One region of the Paenibacillus sp. FSL H3-0302 genome, then DNA from elsewhere that is predicted to be linked to it. Evidence: riboswitches for the same ligand, from Rfam matches in the RefSeq annotation. Region 1 holds a riboswitch; each other region holds the start of a gene.
The links. Region 1 has a riboswitch for cyclic di-GMP ahead of MHH50_RS03235 (transglutaminase-like domain-containing protein). Riboswitches for the same ligand answer to the same signal wherever they lie in the genome.
Positions count from the first base shown of each region.

Region 2: another riboswitch for cyclic di-GMP. It lies ahead of MHH50_RS29985 (NPCBM/NEW2 domain-containing protein); the one in region 1 lies ahead of MHH50_RS03235 (transglutaminase-like domain-containing protein).
Region 3: another riboswitch for cyclic di-GMP. It lies ahead of MHH50_RS02465 (choice-of-anchor A family protein); the one in region 1 lies ahead of MHH50_RS03235 (transglutaminase-like domain-containing protein).
Region 4: another riboswitch for cyclic di-GMP. It lies ahead of MHH50_RS10615 (DUF6612 family protein); the one in region 1 lies ahead of MHH50_RS03235 (transglutaminase-like domain-containing protein).

Region 1 is NZ_CP150284.1:733,816-741,315, reverse strand. It holds rRNA gene MHH50_RS03245 (23S ribosomal RNA) at 1-1,884, opposite strand, end outside; rRNA gene MHH50_RS03240 (16S ribosomal RNA) at 2,117-3,674, opposite strand; gene MHH50_RS03235 (transglutaminase-like domain-containing protein) at 4,041-4,850, opposite strand; cyclic di-GMP riboswitch class I at 4,864-4,944, opposite strand; cyclic di-GMP riboswitch class I at 5,019-5,101, opposite strand; gene MHH50_RS03230 (class D sortase) at 5,215-5,880, opposite strand; gene MHH50_RS03225 (GtrA family protein) at 5,983-6,390, opposite strand; gene MHH50_RS03220 (glycosyltransferase family 2 protein) at 6,377-7,357, opposite strand; gene MHH50_RS03215 (phospholipid carrier-dependent glycosyltransferase) at 7,455-7,500, opposite strand, start outside.
Region 2 is NZ_CP150284.1:6,744,233-6,751,732, reverse strand. It holds gene MHH50_RS29995 (EAL domain-containing protein) at 1-853, shown strand, start outside; gene MHH50_RS29990 (hypothetical protein) at 970-1,536, shown strand; cyclic di-GMP riboswitch class I at 1,694-1,780, shown strand; gene MHH50_RS29985 (NPCBM/NEW2 domain-containing protein) at 2,039-7,500, shown strand, end outside.
Region 3 is NZ_CP150284.1:554,033-561,532, forward strand. It holds gene MHH50_RS02450 (DUF3221 domain-containing protein) at 1-329, opposite strand, end outside; gene MHH50_RS02455 (ASCH domain-containing protein) at 681-1,094, shown strand; gene MHH50_RS02460 (hypothetical protein) at 1,294-1,791, opposite strand; cyclic di-GMP riboswitch class I at 2,181-2,271, shown strand; gene MHH50_RS02465 (choice-of-anchor A family protein) at 2,380-4,677, shown strand; gene MHH50_RS02470 (alpha/beta hydrolase) at 4,824-5,759, shown strand; gene MHH50_RS02475 (NusG domain II-containing protein) at 6,579-6,968, shown strand; gene MHH50_RS02480 (Gx transporter family protein) at 6,952-7,500, shown strand, end outside.
Region 4 is NZ_CP150284.1:2,426,599-2,434,098, forward strand. It holds gene MHH50_RS10595 (pseudouridine synthase) at 1-353, shown strand, start outside; gene MHH50_RS10600 (Cof-type HAD-IIB family hydrolase) at 615-1,415, shown strand; gene MHH50_RS10605 (DUF4179 domain-containing protein) at 1,568-3,181, opposite strand; gene MHH50_RS10610 (RNA polymerase sigma factor) at 3,165-3,683, opposite strand; cyclic di-GMP riboswitch class I at 3,887-3,978, shown strand; gene MHH50_RS10615 (DUF6612 family protein) at 4,096-4,944, shown strand; gene MHH50_RS10620 (NADH-dependent flavin oxidoreductase) at 5,099-6,220, shown strand; gene MHH50_RS10625 (CapA family protein) at 6,299-7,315, opposite strand.

The DNA.
Region 1 (7,500 bases):
ACCTTCCAGCACCGGGCAGGCGTCAGCCCGTATACTTCGCCTTGCGGCTTCGCACAGACCTGTGTTTTTGCTAAACAGTCGCTTGGGCCTTTTCACTGCGGCCCCCTCGTGCTATTCACACTACCGGGGCACCCCTTCTCCCGAAGTTACGGGGTCATTTTGCCGAGTTCCTTAACGAGAGTTCTTCCGCGCGCCTTAGAATTCTCTTCTCGCCTACCTGTGTCGGTTTGCGGTACGGGCACCTTCTCCTGGCTAGAGGCTTTTCTTGGCAGTGTGAGATCATGACCTTCGCTACTACAATTTTCGCTCCCCATCACAGCCCAGCCTTATCGATGTGCGGATTTGCCTACACATCAGCCTCACTGCTTAGACGGACATCCATCAGTCCGCGTCACTACCCTCCTGCGTCACCCCATCGCTCATAGCGGATTACGGTGGTACAGTAATTTCAAACTGTTGTCCTTCGACTACGCCTTTCGGCCTCGCCTTAGGTCCCGACTTACCCTGAGCGGACGAGCCTTCCTCAGGAAACCTTGGGCTTTCGGCGGATCAGATTCTCACTGATCTTTTCGTTACTCATACCGGCATTCTCACTTGTGTAGTGTCCAGCGCTCTTTTCAGTACACCTTCAACCCCTACACAACGCTCCCCTACCCCAGATGCAAAGCATCTAGCCATAGCTTCGGTGGTGTGTTTAGCCCCGTTACATTTTCGGCGCAGAGTCACTCGACCAGTGAGCTATTACGCACTCTTTCAATGGTGGCTGCTTCTAAGCCAACATCCTGGTTGTCTGTGCAACTCCACATCCTTTCCCACTTAACACACACTTGGGGACCTTAGCTGATGGTCTGGGCTGTTTCCCTTTTGACAATGGATCTTAGCACTCACTGTCTGACTCCCGGCAATAAGTATATGGCATTCGGAGTTTGACTGAGCTTGGTAATCCTTGCGGACCCCGCACCCAATCAGTGCTCTACCTCCACTACTCTTATACCGAGGCTAGCCCTAAAGCTATTTCGGGGAGAACCAGCTATCTCCGAGTTCGATTGGAATTTCTCCGCTACCCCCACCTCATCCCCGCACTTTTCAACGTACGTGGGTTCGGGCCTCCAGTGCGTGTTACCGCACCTTCACCCTGGACAGGGGTAGATCACACGGTTTCGGGTCTACGTCCACATACTAATTCGCCCTATTCAGACTCGCTTTCGCTGCGGCTCCACCTTCTCGGCTTAACCTTGCATGTTAAACGTAACTCGCCGGTTCATTCTACAAAAGGCACGCCATCACCCATTAATAGGGCTCTGACTTTTTGTAAGCACACGGTTTCAGGTTCTATTTCACTCCCCTTCCGGGGTGCTTTTCACCTTTCCCTCACGGTACTGTTTCACTATCGGTCGCCAGGTAGTATTTAGCCTTAGCAGATGGTCCTGCTGGATTCATACGGGGTTTCACGTGCCCCGCACTACTCGGGATCCGTCTCGGAGAGAATACAGTTTAGGTTACAGGGCTTTTACCTCTATCGCGGGCCTTTCCAGACCTCTTCACCTACCATATTCCTTTGTAACTCCATGTGAGACGTCCCACAACCCCTAAGAGCAAGCTCTTAGGTTTAGGCTGTTCCGCGTTCGCTCGCCGCTACTGACGGAATCACTATTGTTTTCTCTTCCTCAGGGTACTTAGATGTTTCAGTTCCCCTGGTCTGCCTCTACATTTCCTATGTATTCAGAAATGAGTAACTGCGAATTACCACAGCTGGGTTTCCCCATTCGGACACCCCCGGATCAAAGCTTGCTTACAGCTCCCCGAGGCAGTTTCGTTGTTCGCCACGTCCTTCGTCGGCTCCTGGCGCCTAGGCATCCTCCGTGTGCTCTTATTAGCTTAACCTTGATTCTTCCGAAGAAAAATCTCACTAATAACATTTACTTGTTTACACAAGTTGCTAAAAGATGTTCTAAAACGCAAATTCGTTTCGGTATCCAGTTTTCAAGGATCAAGTCTTACTTGAGAGCTTAAACTCTCAAAACTGAGCAACGAGTGAGTAACAGGCCTAAACCTGAGTTTTGGAAGTTAAACTTCCGATTTGAATGTTCTCATTGCAGAGAACGATTCTCCATAGAAAGGAGGTGATCCAGCCGCACCTTCCGATACGGCTACCTTGTTACGACTTCACCCCAATCATCTACCCCACCTTCGGCGGCTGGCTCCCTTGCGGGTTACCCCACCGACTTCGGGTGTTGTAAACTCTCGTGGTGTGACGGGCGGTGTGTACAAGACCCGGGAACGTATTCACCGCGGCATGCTGATCCGCGATTACTAGCAATTCCGACTTCATGCAGGCGAGTTGCAGCCTGCAATCCGAACTGAGACCGGCTTTGATGGGATTGGCTCCACCTCGCGGCTTCGCTTCCCGTTGTACCGGCCATTGTAGTACGTGTGTAGCCCAGGTCATAAGGGGCATGATGATTTGACGTCATCCCCACCTTCCTCCGGTTTGTCACCGGCAGTCACTCTAGAGTGCCCAGCATTACCTGCTGGCAACTAAAGTTAAGGGTTGCGCTCGTTGCGGGACTTAACCCAACATCTCACGACACGAGCTGACGACAACCATGCACCACCTGTCTCCTCTGTCCCGAAGGCCGCTGCTATCTCTAGCAGATTCAGAGGGATGTCAAGACCTGGTAAGGTTCTTCGCGTTGCTTCGAATTAAACCACATACTCCACTGCTTGTGCGGGTCCCCGTCAATTCCTTTGAGTTTCAGTCTTGCGACCGTACTCCCCAGGCGGAGTGCTTACTGTGTTAACTTCGGCACCAAGGGTATCGAAACCCCTAACACCTAGCACTCATCGTTTACGGCGTGGACTACCAGGGTATCTAATCCTGTTTGCTCCCCACGCTTTCGCGCCTCAGCGTCAGTTACAGCCCAGAAAGTCGCCTTCGCCACTGGTGTTCCTCCACATATCTACGCATTTCACCGCTACACGTGGAATTCCACTTTCCTCTTCTGTACTCAAGCCACCCAGTTTCCAGTGCGACCTCAGGTTGAGCCCAAGGTTTAAACACCAGACTTAAATAGCCGCCTGCGCGCGCTTTACGCCCAATAATTCCGGACAACGCTTGCCCCCTACGTATTACCGCGGCTGCTGGCACGTAGTTAGCCGGGGCTTTCTTCTCAGGTACCGTCACTCCGGTAGCAGTTACTCTACCGGACGTTCTTCCCTGGCAACAGAGCTTTACGATCCGAAAACCTTCATCACTCACGCGGCGTTGCTCCGTCAGGCTTTCGCCCATTGCGGAAGATTCCCTACTGCTGCCTCCCGTAGGAGTCTGGGCCGTGTCTCAGTCCCAGTGTGGCCGTTCACCCTCTCAGGTCGGCTACGCATCGTCGCCTTGGTGGGCCGTTACCCCACCAACTAGCTAATGCGCCGCAGGCCCATCCCTCAGTGACAGATTGCTCCGTCTTTCATTCTTCTCTCAGGAGAAAAAAGAAATTATCCGGTATTAGCTACCGTTTCCGGTAGTTATCCCAGTCTGAAGGGCAGGTTGCCTACGTGTTACTCACCCGTCCGCCGCTAAGTTATTTTGAAAGCAAGCTTTCAAAATAACTCCGCTCGACTTGCATGTATTAGGCACGCCGCCAGCGTTCGTCCTGAGCCAGGATCAAACTCTCCAATTAGTATTGAAAAGAGCGATATGCTCATTTTGAAACATCTGACGAGAAAATTAATTCTCTAATTTGGATTTCACTTGCGTGATTTCCTACTCACTCGTTGTTCAGTTTTCAAAGATCAAGTTCTCGTTGGCGCCGTTTAATGTCTCAGCAGCAACTCTTATAATATATCATGTTGTTTTCAGAAATGCAAGCTTTATTTTTCGAAGCTTTTTATCAGCCTCGTCTATATCGCCTGTACGCTGTCTAACAACGCTTACCTATAATACCCCAACTATTAATAGAAAAGCAACCCCTAATATAAAAATAAACAACTAGCTTAATAATTAAGCTAGTTGTTTATTTAATAGAGTTATGTTTCTAGCGACGAACTTAATAGTATTTTGCCGCAGTATATTTGCTTGAGGCTTTAATTAAATCGGTTTTCTTATCACTCTTTGCAAGTCCTGCATCCACTGTAGTATCAATGGTAACCCACTTCCCATTAAGCAACACTTCGTTCCAGGCATGATATTGCGTAACGTAGCTTGTATTCCCCATTACCAACTTAGCAGGAACATCTACACTCCGCAGCATTGCGGCAAAAAGAGAAGCGTAATCATAGCAAATCCCTTTTTTAGTAGTCAATGTCTTATCGATGCTTGGAATATAATCAGTAGTTACACTATTAGCAAGAGAGTAATCATATTGTACATTCGCAACTACATAGTTATAGATCGCTTTAACTTTCTCTTCGTCTGTTGTTTTGCCTTGTACTAATTGTTTAGCTTTGACAATCGCTTTATCAGAAGAACTCCATTTCACATTCTGTACGGAGCCCAAATATACGGAATTCGAGTCACTCATGGTTACGTCTACTACTTCGGAATATAATGCTTTGTATTTATTACCGGTTGTGTTCTCCAGAACAGAAACCTTATAAGTCCCATTTCCTTGTTGCAAAGGGAAGTCCTCAGCTTGTCCAGAAGCATACAAGTTATATGTATAGCTGCTGTTATCTTTGGTGATCATGAGTTTGATTCTTTTATCTTTCGGAATATCATAGTTAATACCAATCACACCTTGAGCCACTTTGGATGTAATCAACCAACTGGCATCTGCACTTGCAGCTTGAGCTGTACTTACCGGAACTGAAGTCATTAGGACGAACAACGCCACCAGCATAAAATAAACCTTTTTCACGGATAAAACTCCTTTCGGTAGCTGGCTGCCATCCTTTCGGGAAGGCCCTTTAGCTTTGCGTCCCTACCTTTCGATAGGTTTGCCGTTATCGTATAAGCTCTATCTGTTCTAGCTTTACTAGATATAATTGATAGAATCCATTCGAAACAAACAAAAAAAGCCTCTTCATTCGGTAGCTGGCTGCCATCCTTTCGGGAAAAGGCCCTTTAGCTTTGCGTCCCTACCTTTCGGAAGGTTTGCCGTTATCGTGTTTAGCTTTCATAGTATAATACTATCATATTTATAGTTGTGAACAAGACCTAATTTACTAGATTACCCATTATTTTATAAATATCTCCCGGTATTTGTGTTTTCTTGTCATTCACTATTCTCCTTTTGTTAATTTGGCATGAACAATCAGCCGATGCGTTGGATTCACTAGCGGATCACATGTAATCAGAGTAAGAATCTTATCCTTGTTATTCCCGTCAAGAACGGAGACGTCACTCGGATCTACAACAGAAATATCATACACCTCATAGTTAAACACCTGATCACTAGTCTTTATCGTGATGACGTCCCCCACAACAACCTCATTCAATCTGTTAAACAAACGACCCGTAGTTCTAGCCCGATGCGCCGCGATTGCAGCATTCCCGATCTCTCCAAGGGGTGCCGTTTCTTTCATATGGGCTGCAGCATGTTTCATATTAGCTTTTGTAGCCCCTTCTAATACAGGCAGCTTCAAATCAATCTTATCGATTTCAATTAGTGCGATTACTTTGCCACCGACTTCAATCTCCGGTTCAGGCTTTTCTGTCTCTTGGGGTTGGGGCTGTGCCTGAGCATCCAGAACCGATTCCTCTGCTAACAGCTGAGTAACTTCAGCATACCTGCTCTTTAGATCTGGCTGGGGAGTACTATCGGCAGTGCTTAGTTCAGCCGTTTCTAATAACTTCTCCTGCTGCCTGTCGTTGTACCACTCGTTAGCTGTCGGATATAACATGATAAGTATCCCAGCCAGTATGAGTAGATAGGAGAATTTACGCAATGTTATTCACCTCCGTATATTGTTTCTATGGTTATATACAAATCAAGCAGAAACAGCTACTTGCCTTTAAGCATAGCAACTCCTTCTGCCTGAAATTAATGTTTAAAATACCCATTTACGACTTCCAAAGAAATTGATGATCACCGTGATAAAGGTAACCAGCACCTTGGAGATCAAGACTTGAATACCTAGTTTATCTGTCAACAGATGCATTAACAACAGTGATATTCCGAGCACTACCAGATTCAGCACGATAAACTTGACCAGCTGTACGCGGTCGAAGCCTTCTTTATTCCCCCGGTTGCGATCACGAAAGGTAACTTTTTTATTCAAAATAAAGCTATTCGCCGTGCCTGCACTATAGGAGATCACCTGCGCCAATGCGTATACCATCCCTAGTGAATTCAACAATGTGAAAATCACAAAATCAATAAGCGTATTGAGCAAACCTACGGCATTAAATTTGAGGAACTGTATGAATGCAGCGCGCAAGTTCTTATCTGACATCATTGTGGTCCTTCCGGCGGTCCAGTTGTTCTTCGTTCTGGTAGCCTTTAGTCTCACTAACAATATATAGCGGTCTATCTTTAGACTCGTCATAAATCCGTCCGATATACTCCCCAATCACACCCAACAGCATCAGAACAATACCGTTAAAGAGCAGATTGACACCTACAATGGAAGCCCAGCCCGGAACCGTCCAGGAGGTGAAAAATATCCTTTGGAACAAGACGAAAAATAAATAGAGAAAGCTAGAAAATGAAAGAAAGAATCCAATATACGTAGCAATCTTAAGCGGCTTATGTGAAAAAGAGGTGATGCCATCTAACGCAAAACGAATCATTTTCTTCAGCGGATATTTGGTTTCTCCAGCAAAACGTTCTTCCCTTTCATATTCCACCATAGTCTGCTTGAAGCCAACCCAGCTCACCAAACCTCTGACATAGCGGTTCTTTTCTTTAAGTCCCCGCAGGACATCACATACCTTACGGTCAATAAGACGGAAATCGCCTGTATCCGTAGGAATATCTACACTTGTCATACTGCTGAGCAGGCGGTAAAAAAGCTTCGCGGTGACCTTTTTGAACATCGTTTCTCCGTGGCGCTTCAGGCGTTTCGCATATACAACGTCGTAGCCCTCTTTCCACTTCTCGATCATTTGCAGAATGACCTCCGGAGGATCCTGAAGATCAGCGTCAATAACAACAACCGCTTGACCTTCGGCATAGTCCATGCCAGCTGTAATCGCTACCTGATGTCCGAAATTACGCGAGAAGTCAATCAGCTTGACATGCTCGTCTCGTTCACAGATCTCCCGAATCATCTGGGCGGAACGATCACGACTGCCGTCATTGACGAAGACCAGCTCATAAGTATCGCCGCACTCGTCCATTACTTTTTTCAAACGTTCATAAGTATGGCTAATTACTTGCTCCTCATTGAACATGGGTACAATCACACTATATCTGGCTTTCACCTTTATTCCTCCTACAAGCTTTTTGGAGCGTTACATCCATCTACACTTCATAATAACGCTGCATGCATAAACTTATTTTATAGATTTTTATTAAATCCTAGAAAACCCAAGTTGGGAACCAACGCAGCATATCTTTCACGTAA
Region 2 (7,500 bases), 900 kb from region 1:
AAATGTGATTACAGTTAAGGAGGCTGGGGTGCGGGATTTTCTGGATTTCTGTAATGACCATATGGAGTCGGAGCAGGTTGAATTCCGTATAGATGACCAAACATGGAGACCTCTATCCGAATTACCCACTGTACTTGATATGGAGTGGATTGATGAGGTTATCACTAAGGGTCTTGTTACTTGCTACTTCCAACCGATTGTGAACGTAAGGGAAGAGATTTTTGCATACGAGCTCCTATCCAGATTTAAAAAAGAAGACGGATCTCTTATCTATCCTAATGAGATTTTTGCGGCGGCACGGAATCGGGGGCGTTTATATGCTTTAGACCGGTTATGTAGAATGACGGCTGTAAAATATGCTGCACCCTTAAATAAAAAAACGTTTATTAATTTTATCCCAACGTCGATCTACGCTCCAGAGTTCTGCTTAAGATCAACCGTTGAACTGGCCAATCAATTAGGCGTCGATCCTTCTCTTTTTGTCTTTGAAGTTGTTGAGACGGAGAAAGTGGATGATCTCGCTCATTTGAAAGCTATTTTGACATATTACAAGGATCGGGGATTTGAATACGCTTTAGATGATGTTGGTGAGGGCTTCAGCACGATCGAGATGTTATTGGAGCTTAAACCCCATTACATGAAGCTGGATATGAAATATGTTCAGGGTGTGTCCAGCGATCTGAACAAACAGAAAATAGCAAAGCAATTTTTAGAAAAAGCTTTAGAAATCCAATCCGTTCCTTTAGCAGAAGGTGTGGAGTTTAGAGAGGACTTTGAATGGCTTAAGCAGAGTGGTTATCAGTTGTTTCAGGGCTATTTATTTGGAAAGCCTGATCCTATTCCCAAACAGTAATCCTAATGAGTATATATCCGTCCAGAGGATGAGATGAATTTCAGGTCAGAGTCTGAGTACAGCCAACCCCCGGGGTTGTATAATTTAGGTAATTTGAAAAGGGGGACGGGATGGATATGAAATGGCATCAATTTGTAACGCGCTGGGCGGATTCTAGGGGCTTTGATGGACGAGAGATTGATTATCAATGGCCTTCTCCCTCATTTCCGGTCATCAGTATACGCAGTAATCTAGGGCGATACTCAGGTCAAGCGTATGGCCGTGGAGGTAAACCCCGTGTGAAGACAGCCGTTGGATTAATCGCTATTGGAGATGTAGCTGTTGGCTTGATTTCCATAGGTGCGATAAGCGTGGGCGTATTATCCTTAGGAGCAATATCACTGGGAATGTGGTTAGCGATCGGAGCAATAGCACTTAGCTGGCTTGGCTTCGCAGTGGGAGCGATTGCGATTGCAGGCGTGGCTGTAGGAGCGATCGCAATCGCGGAAAAAGCGTTGGGGGCCATCGCCATAGGGGATACGGCGTTTGGTGCGATAGCGATAGGCAGGATCGCTGGGGGTGCCATAGCTATCGGACAATGGGCATATGGTGTAATCGCAGTTGGCGAACATGGTTTCGGATTAATTCCCGTCACGGGCGATGTGTGGAATTGGTTCCGGCGTTTGTTTGGATCGGGGAGTTAAGTAGACCTACAGTCCTAAAGGATGTCCTTCTCTTCCGGGATAGTCGATAAATAATATCTATCACATAAGAAAAACTAATTGCAATTACCTATACTCATTTCATACCAATTAATCATGCGATCCGATCTAGGCTTATGTTACTCTTTGAATGTATTCGAAACTTCATAGGCAAACCTATGGAAATGTAGGGACGCAAAGCTATAGGGACTAAGGTTATCATAACTATTGTCAGCCAGCTGCCAAAGAGTGCGTAACGCTTTTTGTTAAAATATAAGAAAGTATAAGTTATAAAACTATACTTAATATCTTATATTTCTCGCTTAAACGCTTACCGTCCTTATAAGGACGCCGAAGGCGTTTATGCTTGTTAAGGTTTAATAAAAATTAAGTCTTAATTTTTAGGCGACTTTATACGCAATCAAGCTACTCTTTTGGGGTAGTTTTTTTTGTGCCCATTTTTGGGCACTGGAGAGATTCATATGACATCTGGGGGTAAGAAGAGATGAAGAAAATGATTGCGATCGCTACATCGGCGGCCATGCTGGCCAGTTTTTCGAGTGAGGCAGGTTATGCTTTAGCAAGTGAGGCAAGCAAGGTAAATGTAACAAAAACAGTGGCGCAAAGTAAGGTTAACTTATTAAGCAACGCCTCGGTTATTCCGTTTGAGCTGTACGGCAAGGATGCTCTAAATGCCTATAATGAGGTTTTTAGAATGAATCCAGCAAATATTAAATCCATCACAAATAACGGTGGCAACTACTCAGGCTCGCCTATAGCTAAGGCTATGGATGGGGATATGAGCACGCATTGGGAGACTGGCAAACCGAATAGTTCAACGTTTACGAATGAGGTTGTGTTTGTTTTCAATGAGTCCACTGAATTAAATAGAATGGTATACGCGGCTAGGCAATCCGGTGCGAAAGGTAAAGGTTTTGCTCAAGAATTTGATATCTACGGCTCCACTACCGATGCGGGTGATTTTACGCTCGTGTCTTCTGGAGAATATACAGGCTCAACCGGTGATGTAGTGGAGATTCAGTTCGCACCTACGGCTTTTAAGAGACTTAAATTTGTCTTCAAAAAAGCGAACCAAGATTGGGCGAGTGCGGCTGAGTTTTCTTTTTATAAAGAGGATAGTGTTTCTGCTAAAATGAAAAATTTATTTACAGATGATACCTTGAGCCAAGTTAGTGCTGCTTTTGATACGGCAGAGAAATTAACAGCTTTAGAGAATGAAGTGCAGGCACATCCACTGTATGCGCAGTTTAAAGAAGAGATAGAGAATGCAAAGATCCTTTTGGAGAACCATCAGGTAGAGGCAACGGCAGCCAAGGTTTCGAAGCTAAAAGGGTATGGAACAGCCTATGAAAATGCCTATAGCCAAGCTTATAGAATGCCGAATGCAAACGTATCAAAAGTAACGGTGAACGGTGGAAGCTACCCAGGTACGAAGCCTGAATATATGCTGGATGACCAGCCCACTACGCATTGGGAAACGAACAAAAACAATGATGCAAGCTTCACGAATGAAGTCGTGTTTGAACTAGCGCAAGCGGAAGTGCTGGACAGAGTAGCTTTTTTGGCTAGAGATAACCGCAAAGGATTCCCAGAGGCTTTTGAAATCTATGCATCAGAGACGAGTAAAGGAGAGACCTTCCAACTTGTATCTAGCGGAACCGCGATTAGTACCAATGACTTTCTGGAATTTAAATTCGAACCGACGAAGTTTAAAAGATTAAAATTTAAGTTCACAAAAGCTAATATCAACAGACCTTTTGCGGCTGAATTTAGATTTTATACAGAAGATAAAGTAAGCGAAGCAGTAAATGGCATTTTCACAGATGGAACGATGAGTGCGGTTGTGCCTGCTTATAATAGCGTCGAAGCAATCAACGAATTAGAAGAAGCGGCAAAAGTACATCCGCTCTATCCAATCCTGAAAGATTCTTTGGATTTAGCTAAGAAGCTAGTGAATGGTGAAGTTCAAACCGAAGGCACCATCATTGAGGCGGAACAACGTGGAGATATGAAAAAGCATGCGCAGGAAAACCTGAGAATTGGTTTTGGTACGAACAACCAGCCTACAGGTCTCGTTGCAATGCCTGGAGATACGATCAACGTTTATGTGGACGCAGCTTCTAACGATAAGCTACCTTCTTTAGTCTTTTCTCAACAAGAGGCCGCTTGGAATGTTTGGGCTAGAGGTGTGCAATTGCGTCCAGGTAAGAACATTATAACCGTTCCTGAATTTGCTACGAATAGTTATTATGCACATGAAGTGACTAAGGGCGGTACAGTGTATATCGTCAATCCATATACAGCTGAGGAACAAGGGAAAGCGCCATTGATTCGCTTCGAAGGTTTAGAAAAGATTCCTTTTATGACCAAGACCACGGATCCAGAACAATTCAAAACCTTCTTAATCACATACAAACAAAGACTGGACGAAGATAAAGCGGCTCATCCAAATGTTCAAGATCGTAAACTCATAGATGTGGTAGAAATGGCCAGCGATCATGTTATATTCACAGGAACGGCGACGGAGGCGTACAACAAATATATTACGCAAGGAAATAACCCGCTGGACACCGTAACTGGGTATGACACCTGGATGAAGAGCATTTTTGCCTTCTATGGCTTGGATGGCAGTAGCGAGATTCATGATGCCAAGCTAATTCGTGAGAATATTCGCTTGATGCAGCCTTATGGTGCGATGTATGCAGCGGGAGATCATACAGGGATCCAACTTGGAACAGTAGGAACCATGTTAGGTGATTTTAATAAAGCCTATCCGGGCTGGGGACTGAATCACGAAATTGGGCATCGCTTGGCTATGGGTGAACGGGAATATGGCGAAGTAACTAATAATATGGTGTCTATGTTTATGTCTGTCGCAGCGAATTCGATAGATAATCGTATACCGTATGAATCAGATATCTATAAATATGTCCTCGAAGAAAATAAAGTGGTTATGAATCAGCAGGGCTTATTTGCACAACTCGGAGCCTATTGGCAGCTGGAGCTGGCACATCCGGGATACTGGACAGAGCTGACCAAGCTATATCGGGAGCGGAAGGTCACCCTTACCAACGGTGACAATTCCAAGCAGCAGTATTTGGTGGAGTTCTCTTCCGAAGTGCTGAGTTTAGACTTAAGCAGCTATTTTGCCAGACATGGCTTCACTGTGAATCCTGAGACAAAAGCGAAAGTAGCCAAGTATCCGGCACCGCAAAAGTTATGGTATTTAAATAACTCGGTGATTAATTATGAGGGAACTGGAATAGCGGATAAAAATCTGGCCATTAAGGTTAATATCACACCTAACACCACGGCTAGAACGAACACGTTAAGTTTCAGTATAGATAAAGAGCTTAAGCAAGACTTTTTAGGATATGAAGTGTATAGAAATGATGTGTTAGTTGGTTTTACAGGAACTGACCAATTTGTGGATCAGAATGTAGATGCGAGTATCAACTATACGTACAAGATCGTCGGTTATGATAAAAAGCTGAACCCACTGAAGCCCGTACAGGTTAAAGCCTTTAAGCCAGCCTTGTCTGTTGAAGATCAGCTCACTTTAAAGCTTAATCAAACCTTTGATCCGATGAGCTATGTAAAAGCGGCTAACTATCTAGGAAACGATATTACTGCAGATGTCTCTCTGAAAGCCAATAACGTTGATGTAACGCAAAAAGGCAACTACGAAATTGTATATGAAGTGAAAAGCGAAGGGGTTACGGAAACGAAAACCACACAGGTTACGGTAACGAGCGACTACGCCTATATTTCCGATCTCAATGCCAAGTCAGTCGTTGTAGGCTGGGGTGAATTAAAGAAAGATAAAGCCGTTTCCGGAGGAATCATAACCCTTGTTCGCCAAGGGTTGGCTGCGACGTACGCGAAAGGGATTGGTGTTCATGCCAACTCTGAGGTAGTTTACGATATTGAAGGTAAGGGTTACGACTTCTTTGAAAGCTACATTGGGATTGATCAAGCCATGAAAGGGAAACCTTCCTCGGCTACTTTTGCAGTGTATGTGGATGGAGAACAGAAATTTGAGAGTGATGTTTTCCGGGCAGGAACAGAACATCAATTTGTGAAAATCCCTGTGACTGGCGCAAGAGAGGTGAAGCTGGTTACAACAGATGCTAAGGATGGCAATGCTTCAGACCATACGGTATGGGCGGATGCGAAGTTCTCGAATAATTCAAGCAAACCTACCATTACAGTACCGGAAGAGACAACCTTCGTTAAGCTGAACAGCGAATTTGATGTGTTGAGCGATGTAACAGCTTTTGATACGGAAGATGGTAACTTAATTGGAGCCGTTGAAGTGCATTCAAATGGATTCACATCAAGCAAAACAGGGACTTACAACGTCGAATTTTCAGTTACAGACTCAGATGGGAACTCCGCTGTGCAGGCCAGAAAGATTGTTGTATACAGCGCTAGTAAATACCTGAGTGATATAGATTGGCAATCGGCAAAAACGGATTATAATGTGGTTCGAAAAGATAAGGCTAGCTCTAACAATCCGATTAAGCTGCTGGTAAATGGCGAGGTCAAAGAGTTCGCTAAGGGCTTAGGAACCCATGCCAGCTCTGAAATCGTGTATAATCTGGCGGGTGCAAACTATGAATATTTTGAAACGTATGTAGGGGTTGATAGAAATATCCCTGAGCAAAGCAACTCCAGTGTAATTTTCAAAATCTTTGCCGATGGGGCAGAGGTTTATAACAGCGGACTGATGAAATTTGGTACAGAAGCCAAGCTTGCGCGGATACCTGTTAAGGATGTAAGTGAATTGAAGCTGGTGTTAGATAATGCAGGTAACGGAAATGCTTCAGATCACGGTGATTTTGCTGATGCGAAGTTTATGATCTTGAACAATACACCAGAGCTTACCATACCTAAATCTGTCTCAACCAAAGTGGGTCAAGCGATTGATATCAGTGAAAGCTATTCGGCAATGGATTCGGAAGACGGTGACTTGACGGCTCAAGTGAAGGTCACAGGCCAAGAGCAAGTTAAATTCAACCGGGCCGGAAAGTATCCAATCACTTACACAGTAACAGATAGTGATGGAAATACGACCACGAAGATTAGAACTATAGCCGTAGTAGACATGACGGACTTTACGTACCTGACGGATTACGACTGGAATTCTACTCAGAACAGCTATACTGCACCTTTGAAGGATAAATCTATTAGTGCAAATACGCTGAGATTAACAGATGAGAACAATCAGGTAGTGTCCTATGAAAGAGGAATTGGAGCGCACTCTAACTCGACGATTGTATACAATCTAAGCGACAAAAACGCGGACTATTTCACTTCCTATGTAGGTGTAGATAGACAAATGTACGGTTCTGTTGGTTCGGTGAGCTTTGAGGTGTTTGTCGATGGAGAGAAGAAATTCGATAGTGGGGTCATGGGTTCGAGAGATCCGCAGAAATTCATCGAATTGGATATTAATGAAGCAAAAGAACTGAAATTAGTCGTCACAGACGGGGGAAATGGCAACGGATCTGACCATGCTGCATGGGGTGGAGCCAAACTACATTTCGCGAATGGAGATCACTTATTCACTAGAGATCTCGAACAGGCGATTGCAGCGGCTAAAGCATTTTCTCTAGAAGGCTTCACACCTGAGAGCATCGCGGCATTTACGTCCAGCCTCTCGATAGCAGAGACAGTGTTGGCTAACTCTTCTGTTACGCAAAGTGAAGTAGACGAAGCTGTAGCAGCGTTGCAACAAGCAACCGAAGGTTTGGTCCAAATAGATCTTACGCAAGTAATTACTGTGGCGGACCCGTATTTAAGTGCTTCGATCAAGACTACATTGGGCGTAACTGGAGAATTAACATTAGGTGATATGTATAACCTTACAACGTTAACTAGCGAAACCAGAAGAGCCGGATCCTTGGAAGGTTTGCAGTACGCGAAGAACCTAGAGACACTTGA
Region 3 (7,500 bases), 180 kb from region 1:
GTGATCTTTTTGGCGGTAACTTGTGCAGGGAATGAATCATCACTTACTTCAAAAAACACTTTAATCTCATCGCCTTTTTTATATTTAGAAGGTGCAACTTTATTTACCCAAATGGCTTGAGAGTACTCATTAGATTCGAGAATTTCCTTGTATTCCTTGTTCAAGTCTTCTTCTTTTAATTCAGAAATTACTAAAATTCTTTTATTTTCTACATCTATTGTGTGTACAATTCCTTTCAAAACTTCATTATTCTTACTACAGGCGGTGACGAATAATAAAAAAACAAAAATAAGAGTCCATTTAATAGTAGTACGTGGTTTTTGAATCATGGACCTTCCCCTCCAGTGGTTACGACATTAGTTTAAAATCGGTTGCACAGGCATAGCATTTAGTACATTACCAATATAAGAATAAACAGCAGCCTTTCCATTATGACGACCTTTATTGATTCTGGGGAGTTACAGGTGAATGCCTGTAGTATTGATATTTTCATAAGAACTTTTGTTTGTATATAATAAAAATAAATGTTCTTATTTTAGAGGCGATCAATGATGGAAATGAGTATCGACCAAACGGTTGGGATTATTTATCAGGTCAAGGTGAGCAAGATTACACAACGCGAGATCGAGATCCGTGGCATCCGTGACAAACGTCCAACATAAACAAAGGGGATAAATATCATGCGGTGTATAACAATACGGCAGCCTTGGGCGACCTTAATTGCTCTTGGTGAAAAAGAGTTTGAAACTCGTTCATGGAGAACAGCCTACCGCGGCGAGTTAGGCATCCATGCCGGAATGAGGATTGACAAAAAGATTTGTGAACAGGAACCGTACAAATCAGTATTGGCGAAACATGGCTATACAGCGAATAATTTGCCGACAGGAGCTATTATTGCTACAGGTCAGCTCGCGGGATGTTATGTGGTTACTCCAGAGGTGGATTTAAGGGAATGGATCAATGGGAACGAATATGATTTTGGCGACTATAGTGAAGGACGGTTTGCCTGGAAGCTTGAAGGGGTTCATCCATTAAGCCATCCAATTCCAGCTAAAGGTCGGCTAAGCTTGTGGGAGCACTCTAATCACTTCTGAACGGCGAACAATATTTTTAATGTAATTTTTATGTGCCTATCAGCTATTTTTCAGGTTCGAGGTATATATTAGAGACACCAAACACCCCCCAGTGTTTTGTGGTATATCTCTCTCAGGTCTTGCCAACTCCCATGGTAAGGCCTATTTTTTTGTTCACTAATTGATTGGGGGGAGAGAGCGCAGCGGCTTCTATACAGCTTTACTTAATCTGGTACTGTTCTTCGTAACTCTTAAAAGATGAAATATCCAGCCCTAGGTATCTGCGCATATGGATGGCAGCTTGAGCCGCAACAATGTCATTCAACAGCAGCATTCGTTCATGATAGCCACGACATATATACTTGGCTTCAATTCCCGTATTAAGTCTGTTTTGCTCATACACCTTGATTCCCCGTCTTCTCATTTCTGCACGAACATCCCTTAGATCTGTTGTAGCTACTGCAGCAGCTGTTCCAAGAACCTCCAGATAAGGGGCGGGTGTTCGTAAGTGTGTAGATAAAATGGCGGAGTCCCGTTCGAAAGCTGATAAAATCATCGGAAGCAATAAATAAGATTTCACCAGCATGTTGTCCCTGCTTTCTGCTCTATGCATGAATCTCATCACCTCTAATAGGAACGTATATTCGTATTCTACCCCGATATTCCAAAAATAATCAATGGTATTTCTAAACAGCTTATCCAATGTGATTAAATTCACAACTAAATAACGAAGAATAAATTATATTAAAATTGTAATAATAAAAATTAATGTATCTAACGCACATAAAGGAGAATTATGATGGAAAAAGAGGGCAGCCTCCAGCGTGGATTGTTTTTTGGTTTAATTCTGAGTGTTCCCTTATGGATATCCATATTGGGCTATATACAGTTACTTTAAAATTTAATGAAAAACCTTATGCGAAGCGCCTTTAGGCGCTTTTTTTGTGTGGTACTAATGCGGGGAATTATCGAAAGGAATTGATTGACAATTGTGGGTGTCGGGAGCTAAACTGTTATTAATTCAAAAGTATTAAAAGTCATAGACTGTTATTGGATAGAATGCTTCAGCTACCAGTTCTGGACTTGCAGTGTAATACATATATATAGTCATGATAATAGCAAACCGTCTGAAAGGGCGGGACGCAAAGTCCAGGAGTCTAAAGTGTCTTAAAGGCACAATGACCGTCCGACTGCCATGAGAAGGGAATTCCACTTCTTTTTGGCGGTCTTTTTTGTTGTTAGGTCCTTTAGAGTTTCTGGTAATTATTCTGATTAATATAAATCATAGTTTTAGGAGGTGTGCCATTTGAAAAGAAGAATAAAACCGTTACTCTCGCTTGTATTAGCTGGGATTTTGACGGTAGGTAGTGGGCTTTCCTCATTGGGAGCTGGAGTTGCTGGAGCTAGTAGTTCTTCTACATTGGGAATTGCAGCGGTCTACAACGTGTTTATTCTAGGGGATATAACAACAGTTTCGGATACGGAAGGAAGGTTTGCTGCTGGAGGTAACGTTAACTTAACCAACTATAGTGTTGGAGATAGGTTGACCGCTGCAGAGGTTTCCCTGACTGACACACTTGTTGTTGGAGGGAATCTTACTTTCAACGGAGGTACTGTTTATGGGAATATCGTGCACGGGGGAGATTTTTCAGGGAATGTAACGCTCCTCAAGGGTGGTACAAAAAGACAGGGGAGTACGATTGACTTTTCAGCCGTAGGTCAGTCTTTGAAGGACAAATCAGCAGAACTTGCAGCATTGCCGGCGAATGGAACAACAGTGTACCAATATGGCAGCCTTACCCTGACAGGTACAGATCCTGCGGTCAATGTTTTTAATGTTTCAGGAGATAACGTCTCTAATACCTACGGAATTACAATAAATGTTCCTTCAGGATCTACTGCAATTATTAATATTGATGGTTCTAACGTAAAAATGAAAAACTTCGGATTTCTACCTAATAACGTGTTGAACAGCAAGAAAATTTTGCTTAACTTTAGCCAAGCTGCGTATCTTGATATGGCAGGCATAGGTGTAATGGGAAGCATACTTGCCCCCTATGCTCATGTTGATTTTATTAATGGTCAGATTAACGGTACTTTAGTGGCGGCTTCACTCAAAGGTACTGGTGGTGGTGAATTTCACCACTATCCATACGATGGTGATGAACCCGGACCAACGCCGACACCAACGCCGACAGTGACGCCGACACCAACAGTGACACCAACGCCGACGCCGACAGTGACACCAACGCCGACACCGACGCCAACACCATGTCCGACGCCGACAGTGACACCAACGCCGACGCCGACACCAACGCCGACAGTGACGCCAACGCCGACAGTGACACCGACGCCAACACCAACAGTGACACCAACGCCGACAGTGACGCCAACACCGACACCAACGCCGACAGTGACGCCAACACCGACACCAACACCGACGCCAACGCCGACGCCGACAGTGACACCGACGCCAACGCCAACAGTGACACCAACACCGACACCAACGCCGACAGTGACGCCAACACCGACACCAACACCGACACCAACGCCGACAGTGACACCAACACCAACGCCGACGCCGACAGTGACACCAACGCCGACGCCGACAGTGACACCAACGCCGACGCCGACAGTGACACCAACGCCGACAGTGACGCCAACACCGACACCAACGCCGACAGTGACGCCAACACCGACACCAACACCGACACCAACGCCGACACCAACGCCAACGCCGACGCCGACACCAACGCCGACAGTGACACCAACACCAACGCCGACAGTGACACCAACACCAACGCCAACAGTGACACCAACGCCGACAGTGACGCCAACACCGACACCAACGCCAACGCCGACGCCGACACCAACGCCGACACCAACGCCAACGCTGACGCCGACACCAACGCCAACGCCGACGCCGACACCAACGCCGACAGTGACACCAACGCCGACACCAACACCGACGCCGACAGTGACGCCAACGCCAACACCGACACCAACGCCGACGGTAACACCTGAGGCGACGCCAACGCCATCGCCGACGGTAACGCCTGAGGCAACACCAACACCGACGGTAACGCCTGAGGCAACACCGACACCGACGGTAACGCCTGAGGCAACACCAACACCGACGGTAACACCAGAGGCAACACCGACACCGACGGTAACGCCTGAAGCAACACCAACACCGACGGTAACGCCAGAGGTAACACCAACGTCGACACCAGAGACTTCTGTGTTCCCGACACCAACGCCATCATCCGTAATTGGCACTATAGTTCTTGCAGAAGATCCCGTGCCGCTTGGGCCTGTAGCTTCGCCGACACCAGCGCCAGTACCAACACCGTCGAATAGCACAGAAGTACTTGTTGATGATGATGAGATCCCATTAGGTCCGGTACCGGCAGTGACACCAACGCCAACACCAACACCTGATGAAATCATCGTAGTGGACGATACGATCCCATTAGGAAAGCCACCTGTGAAGGAATTGCCAAAAACGGGTGAATCAAGTCCTGCACCTTACTACGTAGCAGGTTTAGGTTTTGCACTTATCGGATTATTAATGAGAACCAAGTTCTCCAAAAAGAATAAATAATAAAGGGTAGATCAACATAGAGTCGCTTTCGGGAGTGTTCCGATGGCGGCTCTATTTGTATGTCATGATTGCGATAGTTTGGTGCATTCTAAGTAGATGGTATACTCTTGTTGGAAAAGAAATGAAGAGGGGATGGCGAAGGCGAATTGATATGGTTCATTATTAGCGCTGTAATCATCATAGGGATTCTAATCTATGTGGGATTTTTCTTCTATGGTATTGCTATTAAACGAGCGCCAAAGGTATTTCTAAGTAATAATCCTAATCTGAAGGCTGATCCTCCGGTTGCCGGAGCTTCTTGGGGGGAGGGGAAGGATTGGGTCTCTCGCCAGAGCTTCGAGAATATTGAGATCGTATCTGCAGATGGACTTAAATTAAGAGGTTACTTACTCCAATCTAATCGTGCTGCGGGACGCACAGCCATTCTAGCCCACGGTTATTCAGGTAAAGCAAAGGATATGGGGGCGTACGCCAAAATCTACTACGAGAACTTAGGCTTTAACATCCTAATTCCCGATGCAAGAGGGCATGGAGATAGCGCAGGGGATTACATTGGTTTTGGTTGGCCGGAACGAAAAGATTATTTGCAATGGATTGAATACATGATTAAAAAGACTGGGCCTAGTGCTCAAATTGTGCTTCACGGTGTCTCTATGGGTGGTGCTACAGTGCTAATGACCTCAGGGGAAGATCTTCCGCCGCAGGTAAAAGCTATTGTTGCGGACTGCGCTTATACCTCAGTAAAAGCACAATTATCTTACCAACTACGACGAATGTATCGCTTGCCAAGTTTCCCTTTCGTTCAAAGTGCAAGTCTAATCACCCGCTTGAAGGCGGGGTATGGCTTTGGTGAAGCCTCTGCATTAAAACAAGTGCGGAAAGCGAAGGCTCCGATTCTTTTTATTCATGGGGATGCGGATAACTTTGTACCTTTTGCTATGATGAATGAATTGTATGAGGCATGCCAGAGTCCAAAAGAGAGGCTCATAGTACCGCAAGCGGGGCATGGATTGTCTTATGATACGGATAAGGCGGGGTATATAGATGTAGTAACAGCTTTTGTAAGTCGATATGTAAAATAAGTCCTGAACGTAGACAGCGCCCGATATCCGCTAGGTAGCGGTTATCGGGCGCCTATATTTTTCCACACATGACGTAGTCCTTGAATAAGGATCGTACCGTCATGCTTTCTCGTTATATTCATCCCCCGCCGTTCGTGAGTAACGGGTGTCTTAATTCCTTGTTATTTCCAGCAGCCGTGTGGCGAGAATAATCCTTCCAATACGACAAAAGCCCTACCTCTCTTTTGCCCTTGCGGCTCCATTGACCGCGCCAGTGTGAATCGGAATGCTATATTTCGAATTTAATCTCATAAAAAGGAAGAGTACTGCAAGAAAACATAAAGCCTCTTTGTCCAAAATGCCGATGTGTATAATAGTCGGCCTGACATCTTCTTGGTGGGGATATTCAATATATCGAAAAACAAATACCATATAAATATAACACACTATTGTTTAAAAGGCAAATATAATAATGAATTCCAAGATAAGGTTTATTTGATTCTAGAGAGGAACAAACCTCGATAAGGGGCGCTTAGATTTTGAAAGTAACTTAAATTGGGTTAATTGTGAATTATTCCGGAAAAGCTAGTAAACCAGAGGAGATGGGCGATCTCGGTGCAAATGGGCTAAAATGTAAGTTGGATATTTTTGCAAACGCTACAAACTTCAACTGAAAATGCCAGAGACGAATGGGTTGTGTCTGCTGGGGTTATTTTGCGTGCCTATTTTGTGAACAGCTCTCTAAAACTGACAATAAACTCCAACATTGATTGAAGGATTGAGGGTAGACCGTTATAATTAATAAGTCTGGATTTTAATTAAAAAATAAGGGAGATTTTTATGAAACGCGCAGATGTGTGGCTGATTTCCATCGTATTGATTGCTGCGCTCGCTTTTCTCGTACCGAGATGGTTTTCGGACAATGATGACAAAGGTGGGGCCGGTAAAAATCTCATAGCCAATGTAACGGTGGACGGTGAGTTATTTAAAACGGTAAAGCTTACAAAAGAAGAACAAACCATTGAGGTCCGCACGGAACGCGGCTATAACATTTTGAAGGTGCATGATTACGGGATTGAAATGTACGATGCCGATTGCGCTGATAAAGTTTGCCTAGGTTTTGGTTTTATTACCCTGCCCAAACAGACGATTGTCTGTCTACCGCATAGAGTATTAGTCGAAATCACCAGTGCGTCGGGGGAGGATGATATAGATGCCTATGTCCAGTAGTGAATCTGCAACAGCTTTAAAAAGAACAGTGATTATTGCGATTTTCGCCGCAGTGGCAGTAGTGTTAAGTTTAATAGAGGCACAGATTCCGTTATCCGGAATGGGACTGGTGCCGGGTGCTAAGCTCGGACTGGCCAACATTATGATTTTGACTTGTATTTACTTTTTACGTGGACGGGATGCTTTGCTGCTTGTCATCCTCAAAACACTGCTTACTGCATTTCTGCTAGGTACCTTCTCAAGCTTGCTGTTTAGTTTATTTGGTTCACTTTTTAGCTTTGTTGTTATGTTTGTGCTGATGCTGATTAGTGGCAAAGGTAAGAGTATAAGCTTGATCGGAATTAGTATAGCCGGTGGGATTGCGCATAATATCGGTCAGCTGCTGGCAGCTTCTATGGTATTTGCATCACTTAGTATTTTTTATTATCTTCCCATGCTGCTGATCACTGGGGTAGTAACAGGAATTGCCGTGGGCTATGCAGTCCGTTATTTGGTGGCGTCATTGTCAAAAATATCGCTGTTTGAAGAATTT
Region 4 (7,500 bases), 1.7 Mb from region 1:
ATGTCCCTAAGACGTATGAAGCAACAGTTGAGGGAGACGTAGATGCAGACGATGTAGCGGCTTTTGCGGCAGGTGTCGAGCTGGAAGATGGATATGTTACTTTACCTGCACAGCTAACTATATTGGGAAGAGAACGCGGCAGTAAAGTAATCTCACATATTTCGCTGATCATCACAGAAGGAAAGTTTCACCAGGTTAAGCGAATGTTCCAAGCTGTCGGCAAAAAAGTCACTTTTCTGAAACGAGTATCTATGGGAGAATTGAAGCTGGACGAAAGCCTGCCACTGGGAGCTAGTCGTGAACTTACGCTAGAGGAACTGGCACTCTTAAGTACAGAAGCATTAGAACAATAATATAGAGAAAAAATGGTATGTAAATTGAATTTGGAAACTTGGGATTAGGGAATGAAGTGGCGGAGGGGAAATTTGGAACTGTAAAAGCGATAGCGACCGCCTTTGTTTCCGGATTTCAACCACTAGTAAACGGTATAAATCAAGAAATCTGGAAACAACAGCGGCTGGAAGTCCAAATATTCACCGCAGTTGCGACTGAAACTTAACTCAAATAGCCAGGTTCAATATATATAGAAAAAGAAAGACAAGGATGGTGGGAGTATGAGATACAAACTGATTGCACTAGATGTAGATGGTACACTGTTGAATGATGATCACCACTTGAGCACTGAGAATAAAGAAGCTATTGCTGAGGTTACGCGTCTTGGCGGGCAGATCGTGTTATGTACCGGCCGCAGTCCGCAGAACTCGATTCCTTTTATGGAGGAAATGGGGCTGTCTGGTTATGTGCTGGGTCATAATGGAGCTGCTACGGTTCGTGTGAAAGATCGGGAAGTGCTGCATCAATACGGTATGGATGCTCGTGGTCTTGACCCTTATATTGATTATTGTAGAAAGCATGATATTCATTATGATGTGAATACGGCTTTTGATATGTATGTAGATAATGTAGAAAACCTGACCAAAGAAGCCAATTATATGTATGAACACTTCCGTATCGTGCCGGCTACACTGCCAGCATGGGAAGATTTCCGTGAACCGGTTGTTAAGTTTACTGTATTTACACAACCAGAAATCCTTGACGAAGCTGAACGTGAATGGCGTACTTGGACCCATGAGTACAATATTTTGCGCAGTGGTGAATTTTTCGTTGACTTGATGCATCCGGAAGCCTCCAAGGGCAACGCCTTAAAGAATCTGGCTGTGAAGCTGGGAATTCCGCAAGAGGAAGTTCTTTCGATCGGTAATTATTTTAATGATATTTCTATGCTTACATACGCGGGTATGGGCGTTGCGATGGATAATTCTCCGGTTGAGGTCAAAGCGGCAGCGAATGCTGTCACGGGGTCTAACAACGAGCATGGTGTGCGAGATGCGCTGGTTAAATATTGTTTATCTTAATAATGGAAAGCATAAAGCGGACTTGAGTCCGTTCTATGCTTTTTTTGTTGTGAAGGAAATAAAAGAGAAACATAAACAGAAATGATTTTATCCATAAATAATCCGCCCTTAGGATTAACTAGAAAGGGCGGGACATAGATTAACTTCCTGCATTAAAGTTTAATTTCCTCGTTCCGGCTAGGATCGCTATATTTATAGATTCCAGGGTTCAGTTCGATTTTTTCGTCGAAAGGGATATCTTTGTAGCTATCAATATTAGTTCCTGTAGATATCATGCCCTTAGGTGTAATTTCAGGCACCACTTCTTTGCCATTAATCCGTAACGTAGTTTGGTTAACGCTTTTGAAGCCAGAAGATTTGGATGTTGATTCGACAATCAAATTTTCGCCCTCAGTATAGTAAGTGAATTCAATTTTTAACCCATCGACATCAAGTGAAGTGAACTGCTTTTCTTCTTTAGGTTTGTTTATAGTGATCCAATTCTTAGTAGTATCACGTTTCTCAATGACAGCATCCTTTAATATAAGTTTCATTGGAACATCGGACCAGTCATTATACCATTCCGGAGATTCGAATTGAAATAAATGCTGGTAGCTTTCGGAATGATCTCCCTTCAAATTCCAACCCCCAGTGATTGTTTGATCACCTATAACCAACTGAGCGGTATTATAGTGGACAATTCCTTTTTTAAGCGAATCATTTTCATCTATTAGAATTTGGATATCTAAAGGGGTAACCACTAGCTGATCTAAGGTTATGCCGGTCTTTTCTTGAAATTCAGGACTGTTATACAGTTTCTTAGTGTAAATCGCCTCACTTGCTTTTTGTCCATCTGCTTTAAAATCGAACTTCCACGTACCTGAAAATCGTTTCGCTTCTTCAATGTAACTAAAATGAAGACTAGCTTCCTTCCAATCTGATTCAGTTATATTGAAAACCTGTTCAATAAATAAATCCGATCCTTCGTTAGGCATGATGGTTGGAATTGCTTCATTCTCTTGACCACCAGTACTAACTACCAAATGTGGGTTACCCCGTCCTAAGTCAGATGGTGATGCAGCGACTTTGTAACGGATAATGGTTTGATTGGAAACATATCGAACGGATTCGATTTGAAGGCTTGGATATTGCTTAACTCCAGTATTGATAGTATCCCCTGCTTGATGATTAGATTGTAAGGGAATATTCCGATCACTGTAAAAAATGAGATTCCGTGCTTCAAACCTGTAGTCCTTTTTATCATCCTTTAATGTATCGGGTGTCTCATATACTCCAATGAGTTTCTGGCTTTCAGGATCGTATTCTAAATAACCGTATACCTTTGCCTTGGCACCGGATTCACTAGTCATGATGTTTTCCTCTGTAGCAAATCCAGTATATTTGGATAGATCAGATTTAGTATCAAGTGATAACAGCATTTTCATTTTTTCTCCATCAGTTACAACACCGTTCAAATTCATTGTTACTCCTGAACTGGAAGTTTGAAGATTATACTGTTGACCGATGCCGTTATTTAATGCATTGCTCACACTTCGACCACCAATTTTATCCCAATTAATCGTCATACTAGCGAATACAGGAATGGCTACAAGTAAGAGGCAAGAGAAGACAATACTGATAGGAATAACCTTTTTATTAGACCTAGGAGTATTCTGGGAGGCATGCAGATTTCTTTGACGTGTATAAGCTTCTTGTTTTATGGCAGTCCACATCAAATCATAATCCGGTCGGGGAATATGTTTATCTTTTTCAATATACAGACTCATTACTATTCAGCTCCTTTAGTTGGGTTCCACCCATTCTATTTAGTATTTTAAGTCCCTTGTTCAGTCTGGATTTTACAGTTCCTTCGGGTATGCTCATAACTTTAGAGATCTCGGGTACAGTCAATTCGTTTATAAAACGAAGGACTACTACCATTCTGATTTTGTCGGAAAGCTGACTGTATAACCCTTGTAATTCTTTTTTAGTTTCCTGTCGATCCAAACGTTTTTCTACAGGGTTTGATTCCTCAGACCTGGATAGTAAATAATTACGTACTTCTTTCATCCACCCCGTCTTACGCCTTTTGATCACACTGTTGCACTCATTCGAAGCAATTCGTAAAATCCAAGCTTTCAAGTTTCTTACCTTCGACTTATCCGCTAAGATAACTTTTACAAATACCTCTTGGGAAATATCCTCCGCATCTGCCTGATTTTTCATTAAGTAGTAACAAAAATAATATACTTGTTCTTTATAGAGCTCGAAAATTTCCCGGTCACTCATTTTGCTGCACCCCCTGTCTTTACTGTTCTCATTAATAAGACTTATAAGCGTATGTAATCGTTCATTTTTCATTTTGATTGTAGTATTTCTTCTGAGTATCATAGCGAATTCGAATGGAAGATAAGTCGTTTACAGGTAATTATAACCATGATAAAATTAGCGGTGGGACATGCGTCCGTAATCTATTAAAACTAATTGAATGTCCGCGTTAAAGGTAAAATCATCGAAAGATGATGACACAAAGCCATGGGTCTAAAGCCTTTCGACAGAAGGAAATGATCGCCAGGCCGCCATAGGGATGTCTTATGAAGCATAAAGGATAGCTCTAAGAATATGTAGTCTATTTTGAGCTCTTTTATTATTTCGACCTATACGGCGTTACATTATCGCAAGGGGCCGAAAGGGGAAGTACATGAACAGTTTTTTCAAAACAATAGGTACTAGTTTGGCAGTAGGTGCTTTATTGCTGTCCGGAACGATCGGATGGATGTCTAATCCAGGAGTAGTGTCAGCAGCTACCTCAACAGTAGTAACCGCGGATCAGATGATCAACAAAGTAACGGCAGCCTCCAAAGCAATAAAGAATTTCCATCTGGATGTGACCAAAAAACAGGATATTCAAAGCGGCGGGGTGCGTATCAGCAACACCAACACTCTGAAGCTGGATATCAACCGTCTGCCGAATTTTGCCGCAGCAGGCACTGTCGCTAGTAGTCTTTTAGAAACATCGTACAGTCTATATGCCAATGACAAGGAGTTTTACTATCTTGTAGACGGAAGTGAACTGATCGATGAATCTGAAGATGAAGGTTACGACGATGACGGGGAGCCAATCGATCCTGATGCACAATATTGGCTTGGACTGGAGAAAACGGAATGGGATGCCTTTTACTCTAAAGGCCAATACGATCCTGTTTCCATGCTTGATTCGGTCAAAAGTTATAAAAAATCCATGAAAGTCAGCACTGCTGGCGCACAAACAGTCTTACAATTCACGGTAACCGATCCGACAGCAGCTAAGGGGATAATCAAACTCTATGACCAGGAGAACCTCTGGGATGGAGAGACAGTTCAACCCAAAAGCGTAACGTGGAAATTATTCGTCAATACTAAGACCTGGCAAACGGAAAAGCTGATAGTCGATCTGAGTTATGTGCTGGTAAGTGATGGAGCCAAAGATACATACACCACGAAAATCGAAGCTAAATATTCCAAAAATAATAAAGGTGCAGCCATTGTAAAACCGGCCGAACTAGAATAATAAGGACGATTCATAACGAGCGAAAAGCGCTGTTCAGCGGAACAGCGCTTTTTGTTGTATCCAACAGCAGTTCTTTATTAGTTGACAAGAATAAATCATTGCTGTAATTTATATGTATGCGCATGTATATAATAATTTATCTAAATATAATTTAATGAAAGTTGGGAAAAAGATGATAGCACTAGACACAGCATTAACTTTTCGCAGAGGGCTGACATTAAAAAACCGAGTGGTTATGGCTCCAATGACCACGCGAATGAGCTTTTATGACGGTGTAGTAACACAAGATGAATTGAAATACTATTCGCTAAGAACGGGCGAAGTAGGTGCGGTCATCACTGCGGCAGCAAATGTACAAGAGGGTGGAAAAGGATGGGAAGGTGAACTTAGTGTTTCCTCCGATGAATTTATTCCTAGCCTCAGCCGATTAGCATCTACTATTAAACGAAATGGAACAAAGGCTATTTTACAGCTATTCCATGCAGGAAGAATGACAGATTCAAAAATATTGCGTGGCGTACAACCCGTTTCCTCCAGCGCCATTGCTGCCGAACGCCCGAATGCAGAAATTCCAAGAGCATTAACAGAAGATGAAATTTTCGGTGTAATTGAGGATTTTAAAAAAGCGACTCAACGTGCTATTCAAGCTGGATTTGACGGGGTAGAAATTCATGGAGCAAACACATATTTAATCCAACAATTCTTCTCTCCACACTCCAACCGTCGTGAAGATCAATGGGGCGGAAGCTTAGAGAAAAGATTTAATTTCATTAACCAATTAGTGGATGCAGTTATTGCTGTCGTTGACAATTCAAAGGTTAAGGATTTTATTGTCGGGTATCGTTTTTCTCCAGAAGAATATGAAGAGCCTGGAATTAAAATCACCGATACCTTTTATCTTATTGATAAATTAGCTGATAAAAAGCTGGATTATCTGCATATTTCATTAGGGGATTTTAAGAAAGTATCTGCATCAGAAGATTTTAAAGAAAAATCAATCCTGCAATATGTACATGAGAAAATCAATGGCCGTGTACCTTTAATTGGGGTAGGAGATATCCGTACCAAACAGGACGCAGAGGACACGTTGACAAATGCTGAATTAGTAGCAGTAGGACGATCTCTTATCATTGATCCTCATTGGACAAGTAAAGTGCTGGAGGGTAAAGAAGATATCATCAGAAGAGTACTTGCTGATCAAGATAGAGAAGAACTTGTAGTAGAGAATGGTATTCTAGAATTCCTTAAATTAATGATGCCTGATCGTTTACGCTAAACCCAAACACAGTTTTGAGGTCTAAATCTATAACGTTCCGCGGTAAATTCCGCGGAACGTTATTTTTCTGTAACGACTCTATTCCCTCTTTAAGATTGTTGTCGTATGTTTCAACATTCGATTCATGAGATTTCGCCGTTCTGTTTTTATGTCGGTGTCGCTTCTCTTTAATGCGTCGCGGATGGGGATGATCTCTGTAATTTTCCTGCCGCTTTTTATTCTTCGATCTACACAAGTCGGGATGTAACCTACGTTAGTTATACTCGTGTGTCCTTTTTCATCCTTCTTTATTTTAAGCGTAAGAATGATACCGCTTTGTGTATAAGGAATATTCATTAGTTTAGTCGAAACAAAATTCCCCAATGAGTAAATAACGAATTGTTTTTTTCCACGAAGCGCTAACGGTTGAAGAACATGTGGGTGAGACCCCAGTATGATGTCGGCGCCATTTTTAAAGAAGAGATTGACCAGCTCTTTTTGCCTCTTGTTTGGAGTGTAACGATATTCGCTTCCGAAATGCAGATAAAGCAAGACTAGATCGACTTTCTTTTTTAAATCTCGAATCTCCCGAATGATCTTGGGCGTAGATATCCGGTTAACCAGCCATGGCTTACTCACTGGTACAGGAATTCGGTTGGTTCCTGCTGTGTAGGAGAGGATGCCAATCGTAATTCCTTTGACGTTTTTAATAAGCGTTCTCTTGGATTCTTCTAATGATTTAGCTGTTCCCGTGTGGTCGATTCCATTACGGTCCAGAACTCGTAACGTCCGAACCAGACCCGGGGCACCATAATCCATGCAATGATTGTTGGCCGTTACTAATACGTCGAATCCGGCTTCCTTAAGTGCAGGGGCCAGTTCGTCTGGACATTTGAATATCGGACCGCCTGATCGGGGACTTTTCCGGCATTCGGGGCCACTTCCAGCAAAGGTGGTTTCGAGATTGCCAATCGTCAAATCAGCCTGTTTCAGATAAGGAGCTACTTTTGCAAACAGGGGGCTGAACGAATAGGTTCCGTCAGGCTGTTTAGCATCCGAAATAATATAACGTTTGACCATTAGATCTCCCACAGCAGCTATTTGTATTTCAGTCATGGATATCCACCTTTTTATTATTTTCATTAGGATATGGCATAAAGTTGTTATGGGTTATTCTTTCTTTAAGGCGAAGTGCAAACATTTGTGTGGCTTTTTATTTAAAATGTGACTCAACGCATAATCACTTTATTTAGATCGTCTAAATTTAAGGTATTCATTTTTTTCAAACTTTTATAATTTGA